Regions from separate parts of the Bradyrhizobium sp. 26S5 genome, predicted to be linked through region 2. Evidence: riboswitches for the same ligand, from Rfam matches in the RefSeq annotation. Region 2 holds a riboswitch; each other region holds the start of a gene.
What was found. A riboswitch is a leader RNA that binds a small molecule or an ion and turns the genes downstream of it on or off. The one in region 2 is predicted to bind cobalamin.
Positions count from the first base shown of each region.

Region 1: another riboswitch for cobalamin. It lies ahead of V5279_RS40565 (TonB-dependent siderophore receptor); the one in region 2 lies ahead of metE (5-methyltetrahydropteroyltriglutamate--homocysteine S-methyltransferase).
Region 3: another riboswitch for cobalamin. It lies ahead of V5279_RS22370 (ribonucleoside-diphosphate reductase subunit alpha); the one in region 2 lies ahead of metE (5-methyltetrahydropteroyltriglutamate--homocysteine S-methyltransferase).
Region 4: another riboswitch for cobalamin. It lies ahead of metE (5-methyltetrahydropteroyltriglutamate--homocysteine S-methyltransferase); the one in region 2 lies ahead of metE (5-methyltetrahydropteroyltriglutamate--homocysteine S-methyltransferase).

Region 1 is NZ_CP145948.1:8,572,851-8,577,059, forward strand. Features, by position in the region: gene V5279_RS40565 (TonB-dependent siderophore receptor) at 1-1,873, opposite strand, end outside; cobalamin riboswitch at 1,980-2,175, opposite strand; gene V5279_RS40570 (GTP-binding protein) at 2,420-3,349, opposite strand; gene V5279_RS40575 (amidohydrolase family protein) at 3,351-4,209, opposite strand, start outside.
Region 2 is NZ_CP145948.1:1,516,725-1,520,933, reverse strand. Features, by position in the region: partial or broken gene V5279_RS07190 (IS630 family transposase) at 1-308, opposite strand, end outside; gene V5279_RS07185 (group II intron maturase-specific domain-containing protein) at 387-1,001, opposite strand; partial or broken gene V5279_RS07180 (helix-turn-helix domain-containing protein) at 1,006-1,197, opposite strand; cobalamin riboswitch at 2,098-2,294, shown strand; partial or broken gene metE (5-methyltetrahydropteroyltriglutamate--homocysteine S-methyltransferase) at 2,396-4,209, shown strand, end outside.
Region 3 is NZ_CP145948.1:4,825,517-4,829,725, reverse strand. Features, by position in the region: gene V5279_RS22370 (ribonucleoside-diphosphate reductase subunit alpha) at 1-2,179, opposite strand, end outside; cobalamin riboswitch at 2,300-2,516, opposite strand; gene V5279_RS22365 (hypothetical protein) at 2,744-3,232, opposite strand; gene V5279_RS22360 (PepSY domain-containing protein) at 3,307-4,209, opposite strand, start outside.
Region 4 is NZ_CP145948.1:4,815,949-4,820,157, reverse strand. Features, by position in the region: gene prpC (bifunctional 2-methylcitrate synthase/citrate synthase) at 1-810, shown strand, start outside; gene prpB (methylisocitrate lyase) at 821-1,756, shown strand; cobalamin riboswitch at 1,934-2,135, shown strand; gene metE (5-methyltetrahydropteroyltriglutamate--homocysteine S-methyltransferase) at 2,239-4,209, shown strand, end outside.

The DNA.
Region 1 (4,209 bases), 2.6 Mb from region 2:
AGTCCAACGCCAGTCCGACCGATGCCTCGACGCCGCGCGATGATTGCTGGCCGACCTGCAATGCGAGGCCTGCGGGGTTGTTCGGATCGGCAACGAGCAAATTGTTCTTGACGATCTGATAGCCCGCCAGCGTCCACTCGCCGCGTCCGCCCAGGAACGACTGCTTGACCCCGATCTCGGTCTGCTTGCCGGTGGCGAGCTGGAAGGTCTTTTGCGTGGCCGACAGCGAGATGAGATTGCCAACCGGATCGACGCCGACCGCATACTGACCATAGAACGCGAGGTTCTTGATCGGTTCATAGACCACCCCGGTGCGCCAGCTGGTGCCCGAGAGCGCGACGTCGAAACTGTTCGACGACGTCCGATAGTCGGTGCGGTCGACCTCGGGGCGATCGTACCTGACGCCGGTGACGAGCGACAATTGATCGGTCAGCGACAGACGATCCTCCGCAAACAGCGCGTATTGATTGACGATCGCATTGAAGCCGGGCGATGTCGCAGTGGTCGTCGCGAAGAACGATCCGGGATCGAAGACGTAGGGGTTGACCGACGACGCGCCGCCAAACGGCGAGTTATTGGTGTGGGTGAAGTCGATGTGGTTAACGTCGAATCCCGCAACGAAGCGGTTCTCGAGGCCGAAGATGTGGCCGCTAAAGGTCGCGTCCATCCGGTTGCCGGCCTGCTTCTGGTCGTGGAAGATCTCGATATAGTTGCCGCGATCGATCAAGCTGGTCTTCGGATTCCAGGTGTAGCTCTCGATGTCGCGCCAGTGCCGCTCGCTGGTCAGATAATAGAGCGTGTTGTTGATCTTGATGCCGTCGGCGACGTCCCACTCGGTCTTGAACTGGGTCCAGCTGTCCTGATAGCGGATCGTGCTGTCCAGCGCGTTGTAGTTCTTGAAGCGCAGCGCATCCTGGATCACGCCGTTGATCAGCGGCGTGCCGAAATAGCGCGACGGGCTGCGGTCGCCATAATCTTCCGAGAGAGTGAAGGCGAGATTTTCCGACGCCTGCACCCGCACCGCGGCGGAGACCACCGCGTTCGAGGTCTTGTCGCGATCGACCCAGCCGTCCGACATGTTGCCGGTGGCATTGATGCGGTAGGATACATTGGGATTAATCGGACCGGTGCTGTCGACCGAGAGCCGCCGCGTCATGTTGCTGTCGAGCGAGACCTCGGCTTCGTTGTAGGGCGTGCCCAGCGGCTTTTTCGGAATCACGTTGATGACGCCGCCGATTGCGCCTTCGCCGTACAGCACCGAGGCGGGGCCGCGCAGCACCTCGATACGTTGCGCCGACCAGGTATCGTACGGGAACGTCAGGGTTCCCGAGCCGATGTAGAAGCGCGTGCCGTCATACAGCGTCATCACCGAATTGCTGCCGGCGAAGCCGCGGGTACTGAACGATAGGCCGCCATTGCCGGGAGCCGGCGTTGCGATGAACCCGGCCGCGTCCTGGGTGACGGCATCTGTGACATTATGCTGGCCGCGTTCGGCGATGGTCTGCGACGTGATGATCTCGACGCTTGCCGGCGTCTGCAGCGGCGTTAGATTCAGACGGCTGCCGGTGCTACCCGGCGTGGTGGCGTTGAGCGTGGGCGATGCCGACCCCGAAGCGCCCGACGCTGCGGCGCGCGGCGTGTTGCCGATTGCCGCGGCCGGTGCGGGTCTGGAGCGTGGCCGCGACGACGACGCCGAGTTGCTGCTTCGCGCCGCGGGCTTGGGCGTTTCGGATGCCGAGGGCGAGACCTCGATCGGAGCGAGCCTGGTTGGTGGCGGTGTTTGTGCTCCACCTTCAGCCGGCAGCAGCAGCGATGACAGGGAGCAAACGAGGCCGAGGCGCCAGCGGCGCGCAACGGGAGAAGACGGAGACATGAAAGGACTCGCGGTAACGTGGCACGTCACCGCGAACGCGGACTGGCGCATTGCCCAAAAGGCAGTGCTCCGATCCCACCAGGACGCCCCCGCCCGATGTGCTCGCGTGTGACCACGACTGACGGCAGGTCTCCTGGCTCACGGGTCGTCGCCTGTCGACGCCTTCCCGGACCGAATGGCCCAGTGGCAAATTGACGAAAGGCTCGCCGTTTACAGTTGCGGGGACAGCTGCGGCATTGGGGTTACCCTCGCACCGCATTCCCTTTTGATCCCCGAAGGGAACCGTCGGCGGAAACGATAGGTGGTGCGGGATGGGCTGTCAATTCGGCGCGATTGTCGCGCACGTGCTTTGCGGGACGGTGCTGCGGCGATGACACACGGCCTGTATCGCTGACGCGGAGACCTCCTTAACCCGTCATCCTGAGGAGCCGCGAAGCGGCGTCTCGAAGGATCGACGGCCCGGCTGGTGGCCGTGCACCCTTCGAGACGCGCTACGCGCTCCTCCAGCGACAAAGGCAAAGCCTTTGCGCGGGGGTGACGGAAAACTCAGGTAGCTTCGACGCAGCCTGCCATGATCTCATCGATCTCCGCGCGCGACAGCACGCCGATCTCGGCGATGAACACGATTCGCGTGCGCGGCACGCCAGCCGACGGCACGCCGCCCGCAGCCAAAGTTGCGCGTCCGCCGGCGAGTTGAAACACAGTCAGCCGCCCCGGCTGCTCCACCGTCTCGAACAATCCCTTCGATCGCGCGAGCTTCGGCGCCAGCCTGCCGATCGCCTGCTGCAAGCGCGGCAACCGCACCGGCCGCTCCGACGTCCAGCTCAGCGTTTCGAACCGGTCGGACACCGGCCGTCGCGGCATGGTCTCACGCGGCGCCGGCAAATGATCGAGATCGGCCGGAAACAGTAGTTCGGTGGGCACCTCGCCATGCAGCGCATCGACGACAACCGCCGCCGGCCGCACCGCGCGTACGGCGTCGCGGATCGCGGCGCGCGCGGTGGCATCAGCCAGATCGACCTTGCTCAGCGCCACCACATCGGCCGCCCGCAGCTGCGACCGCAGCAGCGCATCGTCCAGCATCGTCACGGGCTGCGTCGCGTCGACCACGCACAGCACGGTCTCCAGCGGCGCCTCCTTCCAGACCACGGGATCCATCAGGTTGCGCACGATGTCGGAGGGATCGGCGATCCCGCTGGTCTCGATCACGATGAACTCGGGACGCGGATCACGCCGCAGCAAGGTTGCGAGCGTGCGCAGCAGATCGCCCTCCAGCGTGCAACAGATGCAGCCATTGCTCAGGCTGACCACGCCATCGCTGGCGCCCGCGATCAGCTCCGCGTCGATGTTGATCGCGCCGAAGTCGTTCACGACCGCCGCGATGCGCCGCCCTTGCGCATGCGCCAGCAGATGGTTCACGACCGTGGTCTTGCCCGCCCCGAGAAAACCCGCGACCAGCAGGATCGGGACCGGCATATCAGCCTCCGGCGACCGGCCGGCGCACCGGCCGGCCCGGCCGCGCCGCGACATCGAGCACGCCGTCGTTGATCAGCGGCTGACCGCTGACCACGAGGTGCCGCACGCCCTCCGCCGGGCGGTTCATCGCGGAGAAGGTCGCGCGATCGCTCAAGGTCTCGAAGTCGAACACCACGACATCGGCGTCGGCGCCGACCTGCAACCTGCCCTTGGCGCGCATCGCCGGCGTGCTTGCGGACAGGATTTCCGCCGGGATCAGCGCGCATTTGCGGATGCCCTCGAGCAGCGACACTTTCTTGCGCTCGCGCACCCATTCGCGGATGAAACGGGTGAAGCAGCCGGCCGAACGCGGATGCGAGGTGGCATCATCGGGCAGCGGCCAGCCGTCGCCGGTGTAGGGGCGGCCGTCCGACAGCGTCCACGGCATCGCATCGGACGCGATCGCGCCGCCCGGATACAGCACCGCCATGTCGAGCAGGTCGCGATGATGCTGATTGTTCTCGATATCGAGCACATGCCACAGCACCAGCGTGGAGGGTTCTTCGGCCTGCGCCGCCAGCAGCTCCTCGCGGCTGCCGAAGCGGTGACCGTCGGTCACGCGCTGCACCGAATCGTAGCCGAGGCCGTTGCGCTCCTCGAATTTGGGATCGCTGAAGAAGGTCGCCGCCAGCACGGTCGAACCGGTGCCGTAGGGATAGGCCTCCACCGTTATCGGCAGGCCCTGCGCCTGCGCTTTTGCGATCAGCGCTACACAGCGTTCGATATCCGTCTTGCTCGACGAGTTGAAGTGACAGATGTGCATATGCGCGCCGGTGGCGCCGGCATAGCCGATCAGGCGGATATAGGCTTCGGCCGCACTC
Region 2 (4,209 bases):
GGCAGGTACCAGAGCCTGGCGCCAGCAGCCTGGATCATCTGCCTGACAGCTTTCGACTTGTGGCTTCCGAGCTCGTCGAGAATGACGATGTCGCCTTCGCGCAGGGTTGGCAGGAGAAGGTGCTTCACATAAGCGCAGAAGCATTCGCCGTTGACCGGGCCGTCGAAGACGCAGGGTGCCGTGAGTTGGTCATGGCGGAGCGCGCCGAGGAATGTGAGGGTACGCCAGTGACCGTGCGGGGCGAAGCCGCGCAGGCGTGCGCCCTTGGGGCCCCAGCCCCGCAAAGGGGCCATGCTGGTCTTGATCCAAGGGTGAGTAGGCCGGGGATTTTCACCCCCGGCCTCTCGCAGAACGGTGCGTGAACCTCTCGGTTCACACCGCTCCCGTCAGGTGAACGTGGTCGTTCCGAAGAACTGCCAGTGTACGAACAGCTCCGCGTTATTCCGAGCCAGCTTTCGCAAGAACAGCGAAGCACCGGTTTTGTGGAGCCGGAAGCGCTTGTACTTTCGCATGATCCACGCCTTCAGCTTCTGATTGACGTAGTCGACCAGAGAGAACAGCGCTGAACGGCTGAACCGACCATAATAACCTATCCACCCCCGGAGGAGCGGATTGATCTGTTGGGCAAGCTCAGCCAGCGTCCCCGGCGTTTGCCGGGGAATGTGCAAGCTTCGGATCGTTGCTCGCATGGCCTTCAAAGCTGTCGGACTGACCGCCGGGGTGTATCCACAAAAGAATTCCTTCCGCTGTGACGTTGCCACCTGCCGCGGCCTGAACTGATATCCGAGAAAGTCAAACTTGACCCTCTGATACGTTCGCCGACGCCTGTTGTCCATGCAATAGACGATCTGCGTCTTTGTCGGGTGCATCTGAAGTCCGCACACCTCCAACCTCGCTTGAAGCTCCGCCCTAATGGCCTCTGCTTCTTGCTCGGTCCGGCAGTGCACCAGTCCGTCGTCGGCATACCGACACCAAGGGAGGTCGGGATGTGTCCGCGCCATCCAGATCAAGCACGGGCTTGCGGTGACCGCCCATGTTGCCAGGCGCAACCGAGCCGGTCGCCCGCTGCCGCTGTGACCACTTCACAACCGACGAGACCGCAACACCAAACCGCTCCGCCACAGATCGGCAGCTCTCGCCCGCTAAAACCGACGCCACCACACGCTCGCGAAGGTCCAGGGAAAGAGGTCGGGTCATGCGATGCTGGCCTCCAATCCAGTCAGCATCTTGAATCACAAACCGCCAAAAACCGGAATCCCCTCCGATTCAGTTAAGCAATGAAATGCTCTAGTTGCAGCGCCAGGCAGATGTGCTTGGCACTCAAGGGCCCACAACGATACGAAACCGCCCATCAGCGCCGGGCGTTTGGAACAGACGCCGCCGAAGTGCACGCTTTAAGCAGGCGGGCAAGATGGTAGCATTCACTCGCCGGCATGCGCGATCGCTCGTGTCGGCCGGCGCATATCGTGCTCTTCAATCGACCGGAAGATGCGGCTTCGACGCAAGTCCTGTCCTCCTCAAGCAGGTAGAGGACGCCGAGCCGTGCTAGCCTCGGCCTGAGCCGATCAATAGTTTCGAGAGAAACTGTCGAGCGGTGTTACTCAAGAGCGGTCTTACCATCAACCCGAACAAGCCGACCGCCGAGACGGCAACAGCAAAGACACCGAGGGCACTCCAAACAGCCATTTTCATTGCGAGCCGGTCTCCTTGGTTTGGTTGATATGCTTGCCTGGGCAGTATCGCCAAAAAGTGTCCGAGTGACGCCTACCAGAAATGGCTGGCATCACAGAACCACCTCGCGCCGCGTATGCTATCTTATTCGGTGGATCGTTGATTGCTTGGAGAAGGCAGCGCAGCGCGCCGTGCTTGATGAACCGGGGCCAGCTTGCATGAAAGCCGTCTGTTCGACCAAGTGGTCCTCGGTGCAAAGGCGGCGTATTCGGATTTGTCGCTGCCCACGCGGAGGGACTTTCGGGATGTCATCCGATGTCCGTGATTGTAGAGCGACTTCTGCATCGAGTATGAACGGTGGGCATGCCGCTAGGCACATTAGCAGATCGCAACATGACGCGAGGTTGACGGAATATCCCTTTTGCCGATAATTGAAGGTGTCGAGGTTCTCCGGTCTCATTAGGCCGGAGCTAAGAGGGAAGCCGGTGTCAATTCCGGCGCTGTCCCCGCAACTGTGAGTGGCGAGCTGTCCAACGAAGGCACTGAAGCCTGACGGTTTCGGGAAGACCGGACAGCAGCGCAGAGCCGCGAGCCAGGAGACCTGCCCCGCCACTATCTTCGTCCACCGGCGGGTGTCCCGGTGGTGCGCCAAGCAGCGGTCGCTCGCGCGGCTTCTTCTGCCTGCGTCCGCCATGGCCTTTGCCACCAATATGGGGTTAACGCTATGTCTCTTCTCTCTCTTCCGGTTGCCACACTCGGAACGCCACGCATCGGTCCAAGGCGAGAGCTCAAGGTTGCGCTCGAAAGTTACTGGGCCGGAAAAATCGCCGAACAGCAGTTGCTCGAGGATGCAGCTGGCCTACGTGCCGCAAATTGGGCTCGCCAGAGGTCTCTCGGTGTCACCGTGATCCCATCGAACGATTTCTCGCTGTACGACCAGGTGCTCGACACCAGTGTCATGGTTGGTGCCATCCCAGAAGTCTACGAGACGAATGCCGGATCCATTTCGCTCAAGACATACTTCGCCATGGCACGCGGGGCACAATGCGACGGTCAGGATGGGAGTTGCGGTCACCCGTCGCGTGGATATGGCGCACCCGCGCAGGAGATGACCAAATGGTTCGACACCAACTACCATTACATGGTCCCGGAATTTCACCCGGGGCAGACTTTCAGACTATCCTCTCGCAAACCAATCGAGGAGTACGAGGAAGCCAAGGCCCTTGGCTTTCAGACGCGCCCTGTCCTGATCGGGCCGGTTACATTCTTGAAGCTTGGCAAGAGTGCCGATCTTGCGTTCCAGCCACTGTCACTGCTAGATGACCTGATACCGGTCTATATTGAGCTTTTGAAGGAATTGGCCAAACGCGGGGCAAATTGGGGTCAATTCGACGAACCTTGCCTAGTCCTTGTTCTGGATGAGAGTTCGCGAAAATCCTTGGTACATGCTTATGGCCGGCTCGCAAAGGAAGGGCCGGCCATCAAGATCATGGTTGCAAGCTATTTCGGTGGCCTCTGCGACAATCTGGACGCTGCCCTGCGCCTGCCTGTTGCCGGGCTGCACGTCGATCTGGTTCGCGCGCCAGAGTTATTGAGCCAGATCATTGCGAGCGGCGAGTGACCTCGTCATGTCGCTCGGCGTCATAGACGGTCGGAATGTTTGGCGATCGAATTTGTCGGCGCTCCGCCAGCGACTGGATCCCGCGATTGCGAAGCTTGGTAAGGACCGCGTACAGATCGCCCCATCCTGCTCGCTGCTTCATGTGCCGGTCGATGTTGAACTCGAGACCGGGCTCGCCTCCGACGTCAAGAGCTGGCTTGCTTTCTCGGTTCAGAAGATGCGTGAGCTTGCGACCTTGGCGCGGGCACTCGCAGGCGACCAGAATGTTGCGAAAGCTCTTGCGGAATCGGAGTGTGCCGCAGCCGTCCGCGGGACGTCGCCGAAGATCCGAGATGCCAATGTCGTTGTCCGGCTGAGTGCGATCAACCAGGCCATGCGCCGGCGGGCCAGCCCATTTGCCAGTCGGGCCGAGATCCAACGCAAGCGCTTCGGGCTTCCAGCGTTCTCGACCACGACGATCGGATCGTTTCCTCAGACCTCAGAGGTCCGTAATACCCGGGCGGCGCATGCGCGAGGCGCGATGAGCGACGAGCAATACGACAAGTTCCTCAAGGAAGAGACGGCGCGCGCCGTACGTTGGCAGGAAGACATCGGTCTGGACGTGCTCGTCCATGGCGAGTTTGAGCGCAATGACATGGTGCAGTACTTCGGCGAGCAACTCTCCGGCTTCGCATTTACCAAAAACGGTTGGGTGCAATCCTATGGCTCGCGCTGTGTCCGGCCGCCGATCCTGTTTGGAGATGTCTCACGGCCGAAGCCGATCACGGTGGACTGGTGGCGCTATGCGCAGTCGCTAACCAAAAGGCCGATGAAGGCGATGTTGACCGGACCAGTAACGATCTTGAACTGGTCGTTTGTTCGCGAGGATATTCCCCGAAGCGAAGTCTGCCGTCAGATTGCGCTCGCAATTCGAGATG
Region 3 (4,209 bases), 3.3 Mb from region 2:
TCGAGTCGATCGGCAGGATGCCCTGGCTCCACAGCGATCCCTCGAACGACGGATACTTGCCGCGCTCGGCAGCAAGATTCACCGAAGCCGAGATCGCGTAGTACGAGATCGCTTCCATGCTGGTGTCGGCGAACGCCACCGCCGCATCGGACGCGATCGCGATCCGCATCGCCTGCAAGGCATCCTGAAAACCCATCAGGCCGAGGCCGACCGGACGGTGACGCAGGTTGGAACGGCGCGCTTCCGGAATGGTGTAGAAGTTGATGTCGATGACATTGTCGAGTATCCGCATCGCCGTCATCGTCGTGTTCTTCAGCCTGATCTCGTCGAGCGCCCCGTCCTTGATGTGGTTGAGCAGGTTGATCGAACCAAGGTTGCAGACCGCGGTCTCGTCGTCGGACGTGTTGAGCGTGATCTCGGTACAGAGGTTCGACGAGTGGATGACGCCGGCATGGCGCTGCGGCGAACGCAGGTTGCAGGGGTCCTTGAACGTGATCCAGGGATGGCCGGTCTCGAACAACATGGTCAGCATCTTGCGCCAGAGGTCGGTGGCGCGGACCTGCTTGAACACGCGGATCTCACCCCTCGCCGCCTTGGCTTCGTAGAACGCATAGCGTTCCGCGAACGGCTTGCCGTAGAGGTCGTGCAGATCGGGCGTCTCGTCCGGCGAGAACAGCGTCCATTCGCCGTCGGCGGCGACGCGCTGCATGAACAGGTCGGGCACCCAGTTGGCGGTGTTCATGTCGTGGGTGCGCCGGCGGTCGTCGCCGGTGTTCTTGCGCAGGTCGAGGAATTCCTCGATGTCGATGTGCCAGGTCTCAAGATAGGCACAGACTGCGCCCTTGCGTTTGCCACCCTGGTTGACGGCGATCGCGGTGTCGTTGGCGACCTTGAGGAACGGCACCACGCCCTGGCTCTCGCCATTGGTCCCCTTGATGTGGGCGCCCAGACCGCGCACGCGGGTCCAGTCGTTGCCGAGGCCGCCGGAATACTTCGCCAGCAGCGCGTTGTCCTTGACCGACTTGAAGATGCCATCGAGATCATCGGCCACGGTGGTGAGGAAGCACGACGAAAGCTGCGGCCGCAGCGTACCGGAGTTGAACAGCGTTGGCGTCGAGGCCATGAAGTCGAACGATGACAGCAGATTGTAGAACTCGATGGCGCGCGCCTCGCGGTCGATCTCGCGCACGGCAAGGCCCATCGCGACGCGCATGAAGAATGCCTGCGGCAGTTCGATGCGGTTGCCGCGCTCGTGCAGGAAATAGCGGTCGTAGAGCGTTTGCAGGCCAAGGAACTGGAACGACAGGTCGCGCTCCGGCTTCAGCGCCGCCGCAAGCTGGGGCAGATCGAATCGTGCGAGGTCAGCGTCGAGCAGTTCGGCCTTGATGCCGGTCCTGATATAGGCCGGAAAATACTCGGCATAGCGCGTCGCCATGTCGGCCTGCGAGGCGTTGGCCGGCGTGCCTTCGACATAGGACAGCACTTCGGTGCGCAGCTTGTCGAGCAGCAGGCGCGCGCTGACATAGGCGTAATTCGGCTCCTGCTCTACCAGAGTACGGGCGGCCATCACGGACGCAAGCGCAAGTTCGTCCTGGCTGATGCCGTCGTAGAGATTGCGATGGGTTTCGGCGAGCACGGCGGCGGCGTCGACGCCTTCGAGGCCGGCGCAGGCTTCGTTGGCGATCAGAGCAAGCCGCGCATTGTCCAGCGGCACCTTGCTGCCGTTGGCGAGCGTGACGTTGAATTGCGGACCGGCCTGCGGCTTGACGGCCTCCTGCTCGGCACGCTGCCGGGTGCGCTCGTCGCGGTACAGCACGTAGGCGCGCGCCACCTTGTGGTGCTCGCTGCGCATCAAGGCCAGTTCGACCTGATCCTGCACGTCCTCGATATGGAAGGTACGGCCTTCGCTCATGCGGCGCGACAGCGCGGTGACGACTTCCGCCGTCAACTGCTCGACCACTTCATGGACGCGACGGGAGGCTGCTGCGGTGTGGCCCTCGACCGCGAGGAACGCCTTGGTCATCGCGACCGAAATCTTGCTGGCGTCGAAGCGCGACACCGTCCCGTTGCGGCGGATCACCTGCATCGGAAGCTCGGCTTCCGGCGCGGCATGTGAATCTGGACGCAACTGAATGACTGGAGTGGCTTTCGCCAGTTCGCGATCGAGAGACAAAGACATCGGCAGGCCCCGTGGTAGAAATGCAGTTGTTATGGGGGCTGGATTTGCGACAGGCGCCAGATCGCATGGCCGGCGAACGCCGGGCATGGCAAACGAGCAACCGCCGGACACCCCGCCCGTGGACGTTCTGATGTCACGGCAGGTCTCCTGGCTCGCAGGTCATCGCCACGCCCTGTCTTCCCAATGCGCACGGCGCACCAGTGACTTAAATCGGGAGTGACTCACTGCTTACAGTTGCGGGGGCAGCGCCGGAATCTCGCAGCACGTGCGATTCACCGACTTCCCTCTTAGTCACCAAATCTTGCGATCCGGTGGAACCATGACAGCTATATGTGGTGATATTCGTCCCGAAGTGTCAATGGGCGGTTAATGCCTTTACGCAAAAAACCGCCTCGCAAGACAGTTCGAAGACAACTTGGCCCCGTTATCCACATTGGGGACCGTTTGAACTTCCGTGTTCCTACGGAACGAGACGGGAAAAGGCGCTGATGAGACTGCACCGATTCTGTCGGAGCCCGATAGAGACGTTCTCGACCACGTCGATGCGCAAGCCTGATTCTCAATTCAATCGGACTGACCTGCCGAGGCGGACCCACTCGCAAGATCCGCCTTCCGCCAGTTCTCGATGATCTCCGGGTTTTTCCAAAGCCGTGCGACTACATCGGGTGAATAGGTCCACAGCCGAATTTTCTGGCCGCGATCGATGTAGGAATTGCCAGCAGCCGGAAGGCGACCGTCTTTCGTCCAGCGTTGACGCTCAAGCGGAGTGAGAAGCAGGATCTCTTCCAACATTTTGATCGTGATCTTCTCGTTGCGGAGGCGATCGAGTTTTTCGTCGATGCGCGAGATGAAATCCGAAACGGCGTTCATGTCGGCCATCAAGAAATGCGCGGTGACCCCTCCATCCTTTGTCTCGACCGCGTCGGCAAACCGCTTCAGTTGCGTCCTGACCAACCTGATCGATTGACTAGCGCGGCGATGCGAGCCCACGGTCAGATCAGTATTCGGAACAAAGCGCACAGAGATCGCTTCGCCCTCGTGTGTAACGTCCAAATATTGACTCTCGATTGAGCGGACAGTCCCCACGGTCAATACCCCACGACACAAAGGTAATGAAAATCATAGTTTCACGATCGGGATAGAGACAGCAGTAATCTTCGCCAGCCAATTAGAATTCCCGTGATCGAAAAAAGGAAGCCCAGCGTACAAAGCCCGACGACGATCAGCGTACGGGTTGCCGGGTGCTGCACGAGAACCGGAAACTCAAGCGTGTGAAGCGCTTGGTAAGCCCAGCGATACGCGCGACGCGAGGAGTCCAGGCGCTGCAACACCATGCCGTTGACGCTGTCGACATCGAACCAGACGTCGCCGCATATCGTACGATAGACAGGCGCCGAAGGGAGTTGTGATGCAGCCTCATAGGCGTCGTCGGCCGGCACGGCCCCCGGCGCGCCGCATCCAGGCGCCAAGCGCGACATCAGGCCGGTGACATCGTCCGCACCCAGAAGGCCGGTCGGATCAGATGCCGCTACGCCCGACCGAACCAGCATCTGTTTGTCGAGCGCCACGCGGTCGCGCCGAAACTGCTGTCCGCCAAATGCGAACCACTCGACTTCACGTGCACCTGGCGAGACCGGGGGCCAAATTGACGATGCCAGGCCCGCAATGTCGACCCCGGTGACCGCTACCGCCGCTTCAGCGTCAGTCAATTGCCCGCGCGAAAATAGCCGTCCATGATCCATCGAAAGCCATCCGCTGACGATCCACGTGAGCAGGAAAACGGCTGCTGCCAGTCCGACGACATGATGTAAGGCGTGCCAGCCGCGATACGGCGTCGTCAGGTGGCCCTGCCGCCGCTTCAGACGTGCGATACCCAGGATCGCGCCAAGCAAGGCGGCGATCGACGCCAGAAACGATGCCGTCCAGACCACCCAATCCCATGCAGCCCAATTTCGCCGCAGAACCGTTGGATAAATCCAGTGCAACACACTGCCCGCGTAATTCCATAGCCGCTCGCGGGAGTTCGTGAC
Region 4 (4,209 bases), 3.3 Mb from region 2:
CCAGGCGCGCGCGACATCGCCGATCGCCTGATGGCCTCGCTCGGCTCGATGTTGCTGTACTGGCACCACTACGCCCACAACGGCCGCCGTATCGAGGTCGAGACCGACGACGATTCGATCGGGGCGCACGTCCTGCACCTGCTGCACGGCAAGCCGCCGTCAGCTTCGCATGAACGCGCGATGCACACCTCGCTCAATCTCTATGCCGAGCACGAATTCAACGCTTCGACCTTCACGGCGCGCTCGATCGCCGGTACCGGCGCGGACCTGTATTCGGCGGTAACCGGCGCGATCGGTGCGTTGCGTGGGCCGAAGCATGGCGGCGCCAACGAAGTCGCCTTCGAGGTCCAGAAGCGCTACGCCACCCCCAACGAAGCCGAAGCGGACATCCGCCGCCGGATCGAGGCCAAGGAAGTCGTGATCGGGTTCGGGCACCCCGTCTATACGATCTCCGATCCCCGCAACAAGGTGATCAAGCAGGTCGCCCGTGACCTCAGCGTCGAGGCCGGCAGCATACGCATGTTCGAGATTGCCGATCGCATCGAGACCGTGATGGCCAACGCGAAGCGGATGTTCGCCAACCTCGACTGGTTCAGCGCGGTCTCCTACCACGCGATGGGTGTGCCGACCGCGATGTTCACGCCGCTGTTCGTGATCTCACGCACTTCGGGTTGGGCGGCTCACGTCATCGAACAGCGGATCGACAACAAGATCATCCGGCCGGCCGCCAACTATGTCGGCCCCGAGAACCGCAGCTATGTCCCGCTGGAGGCGCGCGACTTGCCGCCTGCATCGGTCCGTGCGGCGTAAGGAGAAACACGTGCCCTATCTCGTCGCAGAAGAACTTCCGCGTGAAACCGCCGGCAGCCGCTTTCGCGCGTTGCTGAGGCGCCCGGGCATTCTTCGCCTGCCCGGCACCCACAACGGCATGTCGGCCATTCAGGCCAAGACGGCGGGTTTCGAGGGGCTGTATCTCTCGGGTGCGGCCATGACGGCGTCGATGGGATTGCCCGACCTCGGAATCATCACCGTAGACGAAGTCGCGTTCTTCATCCGCCAGATCGCCCGTGCGTCGGGTCTGCCGCTGCTGGTGGACGGCGATACCGGCTATGGCGAAGCCCTCAACGTCATGCACATGGTGCGCGTCTTCGAGGAAGCCGGTGCCGGCGCGGTCCATATCGAAGATCAGCTCCTCCCCAAGAAGTGCGGCCACCTCAACGACAAGAAGCTGGCGGATGCGCACGACATGGCGGCCAAGGTGGCCGCTGCCGCCAAGGCGCGGCGTGATCTCGTCATTCTTGCGCGAACCGATGCGGCCGCGAGCGAAGGGCTCGATGGTGCGGTCGCCCGGGCCAAGCTCTATATGGAGGCCGGTGCAGACGCGATTTTCCCGGAGGCGCTCAATACGGCCGAGATGTTCCGCGCGTTCGCCAAGCGGATGCCGGGCGTCCCCCTGCTCGCCAACATGACCGAGTTCGGCAAGACGCCCTTCTTCACCGCTTCCGAATTCGAGGAGATGGGCTATTCGATGGTGATCTGGCCGGTGTCGTCGCTTCGGATCGCCAACAAGGCGCAGGAACAGCTTTACGCCGCGATCGCGCGTGACGGCGGCACGCACAAGGCAGTCGATCGGATGCAGACGCGAGCGGAACTATACGCAACGATTGGACTGCACAATTACGAGGCCCTCGATGCTTCCATCGTCCAGACCATTATTCCCGAAGGCATGCCGCAGCGGGTCGCGGGCTCTAGATAGCCCTTCTTTCCGACGCTGTTCGCTCCGGGACACCAACCAGCACCGGCGCCGTCAGGGCCGCGAACCGATTGAAATCGGAACCCAATTCTAGGGGTTTGAGGACAAGCCGGTAACGGGCGATTGAGCAATACCAAGGTGTTTCCAGTCACGGTCATTGACTGCGGCCGGACTTGACCTTAACTCCAGTGCTGTCGTGGTTCTGCGGGCTCGTTTGGCCCGGAGCTAAGAGGGAAGCCGGTTGAAAGCCGGCGCTGCCCCCGCAACTGTAAGCGGTGAGTTGTTGTCCAACAAAGTCACTGAGGCCCGCGAGGGTCTTGGGAAGACCGGACAACAGCACTGACCCGTGAGCCAGGAGACCTGCCTCGACAACAGAACGTACTCGGGCGGGGTGTCTCGGTGGTGCGGTTGCGACCCCGCGCGCCACCTTTTGCCCGGAGTCCAGACGTGTCACGTGGCCCACGCCCCCAACATCGGGGTAAGCCATGTCTATTTCTTCACTTCCCGTCGCAACACTTGGAACACCGCGTATAGGACCGCGCCGCGAACTCAAGTTGGCGCTCGAAAGCTTCTGGTCCGGCAAATCCAGCGAGCGGGCGCTGCGTGAAACGGCCGTCGGCCTGCGCGCCGCCAACTGGGCCCGCCAAAAGTCCCTCGGCGTTAGCGTCATCCCGTCTAATGATTTTTCATTCTACGACCAGGTGCTCGACACCAGCGTGATGGTCGGCGCCATTCCGGAAGTGTACGGCTGGAAAGGCGGCGATGTGTCGCTGGCGACCTATTTCGCGATGGCCCGCGGCGCGCAGGGCTCCGAACACGATGAAAGCTGCGGTCATGCGCATCACGCGCACGGCTCTTCACACGGCGTGCCTGCGCAGGAAATGACCAAGTGGTTCGATACCAATTACCACTACATGGTGCCCGAATTCAGCGCTGGCCAGATCTTCAAGCTATCCTCCTCCAAGGCGGTCGATGAATATCGGGAGGCCAAGGCGCTCGGCTACAAAACCCGGCCCGTCCTGCTCGGACCGGTGACCTTCCTCAGGCTTGGCAAGAGCAAGGACGCGGCGCTGAACCCGCTATCGCTGCTGCCAGTCCTGCTGCCGGTTTACGTCAAGGTTTTGCAGCAACTCGTCGCCGAAGGCTGCGAATGGGTGCAGATCGACGAACCGTGCCTGGTGCTGGACGCAGACCGCGAGACCCAGGGCGCGCTTCAAATGACTTACGCGCTCTTGGCGGAAATGGTGCCGGGCCTGAAGATCATGCTCGCCAGCTATTTCGGCAGCCTGGGCGACAACGCCGATACCGCGCTATCGCTGCCGGTCGCCGGACTTCACATCGACCTTGTGCGCGCGCCGGAGCAACTCGACAAGATCGTCAGCGCCGCACCGAAGGGAATGACCCTGTCGCTCGGTGCGATCGACGGGCGCAATATCTGGCGCTCCAACCTTTCCGCCTTGCTGAAGCGGCTGGAACCGGCGGTCGCGAAGCTCGGCCTGGACCGGGTGCAGATCGCGCCCTCCTGTTCGCTGCTGCATGTCCCGATCGACCTCGAACAGGAAACCAGCCTCGATCCGGACGTGAAGAGCTGGCTTGCCTTCTCGGTGCAGAAGATCGCCGAACTGGCCACGCTGGGCACGGCGCTCGCCGGCGGCCGGGACAAGGTCGCCGACGCGCTGGCAGCATCGGACGCCGCGGCTCGCTCGCGCGAGACGTCGCCGAAGATTCACAATGCCGACGTGGCGAAGCGGATGATGGCGATCGACGACGCCATGCGCCGGCGCCAGAACGTCTTCACGAAGCGATCTGGATTGCAGCGCGCGCGGTTCGGGCTGCCAGCGTTCCCAACCACGACGATCGGCTCGTTCCCGCAGACCACGGAAGTCCGCAATGCGCGGGCCGCCCATGGCAAGGGCGCGATGAGCGATGCGCAGTACGAGCAATTCCTCAAGGAAGAAACCGCCCGCGCCGTACGTTGGCAGGAGGAAATTGGCCTCGACGTGCTGGTGCATGGCGAATTCGAGCGCAACGACATGGTGCAGTATTTCGGCGAGCAATTGTCGGGCTTCACCTTCACCAAGCACGGCTGGGTCCAGTCGTACGGCTCACGTTATGTCCGCCCGCCGATCCTTTTCGGGGATGTTTCCCGCCCCAAGCCGATGACGGTCGAATGGTGGCGTTACGCGCAGTCGCTGACCCAGAAGCCAATGAAGGCCATGCTCACCGGACCGGTGACCATCCTGAACTGGTCGTTCGTCCGCGACGACATTCCGCGCAGCGAGGCGTGCCGGCAGATCGCGCTCGCGATCCGCGACGAAGTGACTGACCTCGAAAAGGCCGGTGCCAAGATGATCCAGATCGACGAGGCTGCCCTGCGCGAGGGCCTGCCGCTGCGGAAGTCGGAATGGAAAACCTATCTCGACTGGGCCGTCGAAAGCTTCCGCATCTGCTCGACC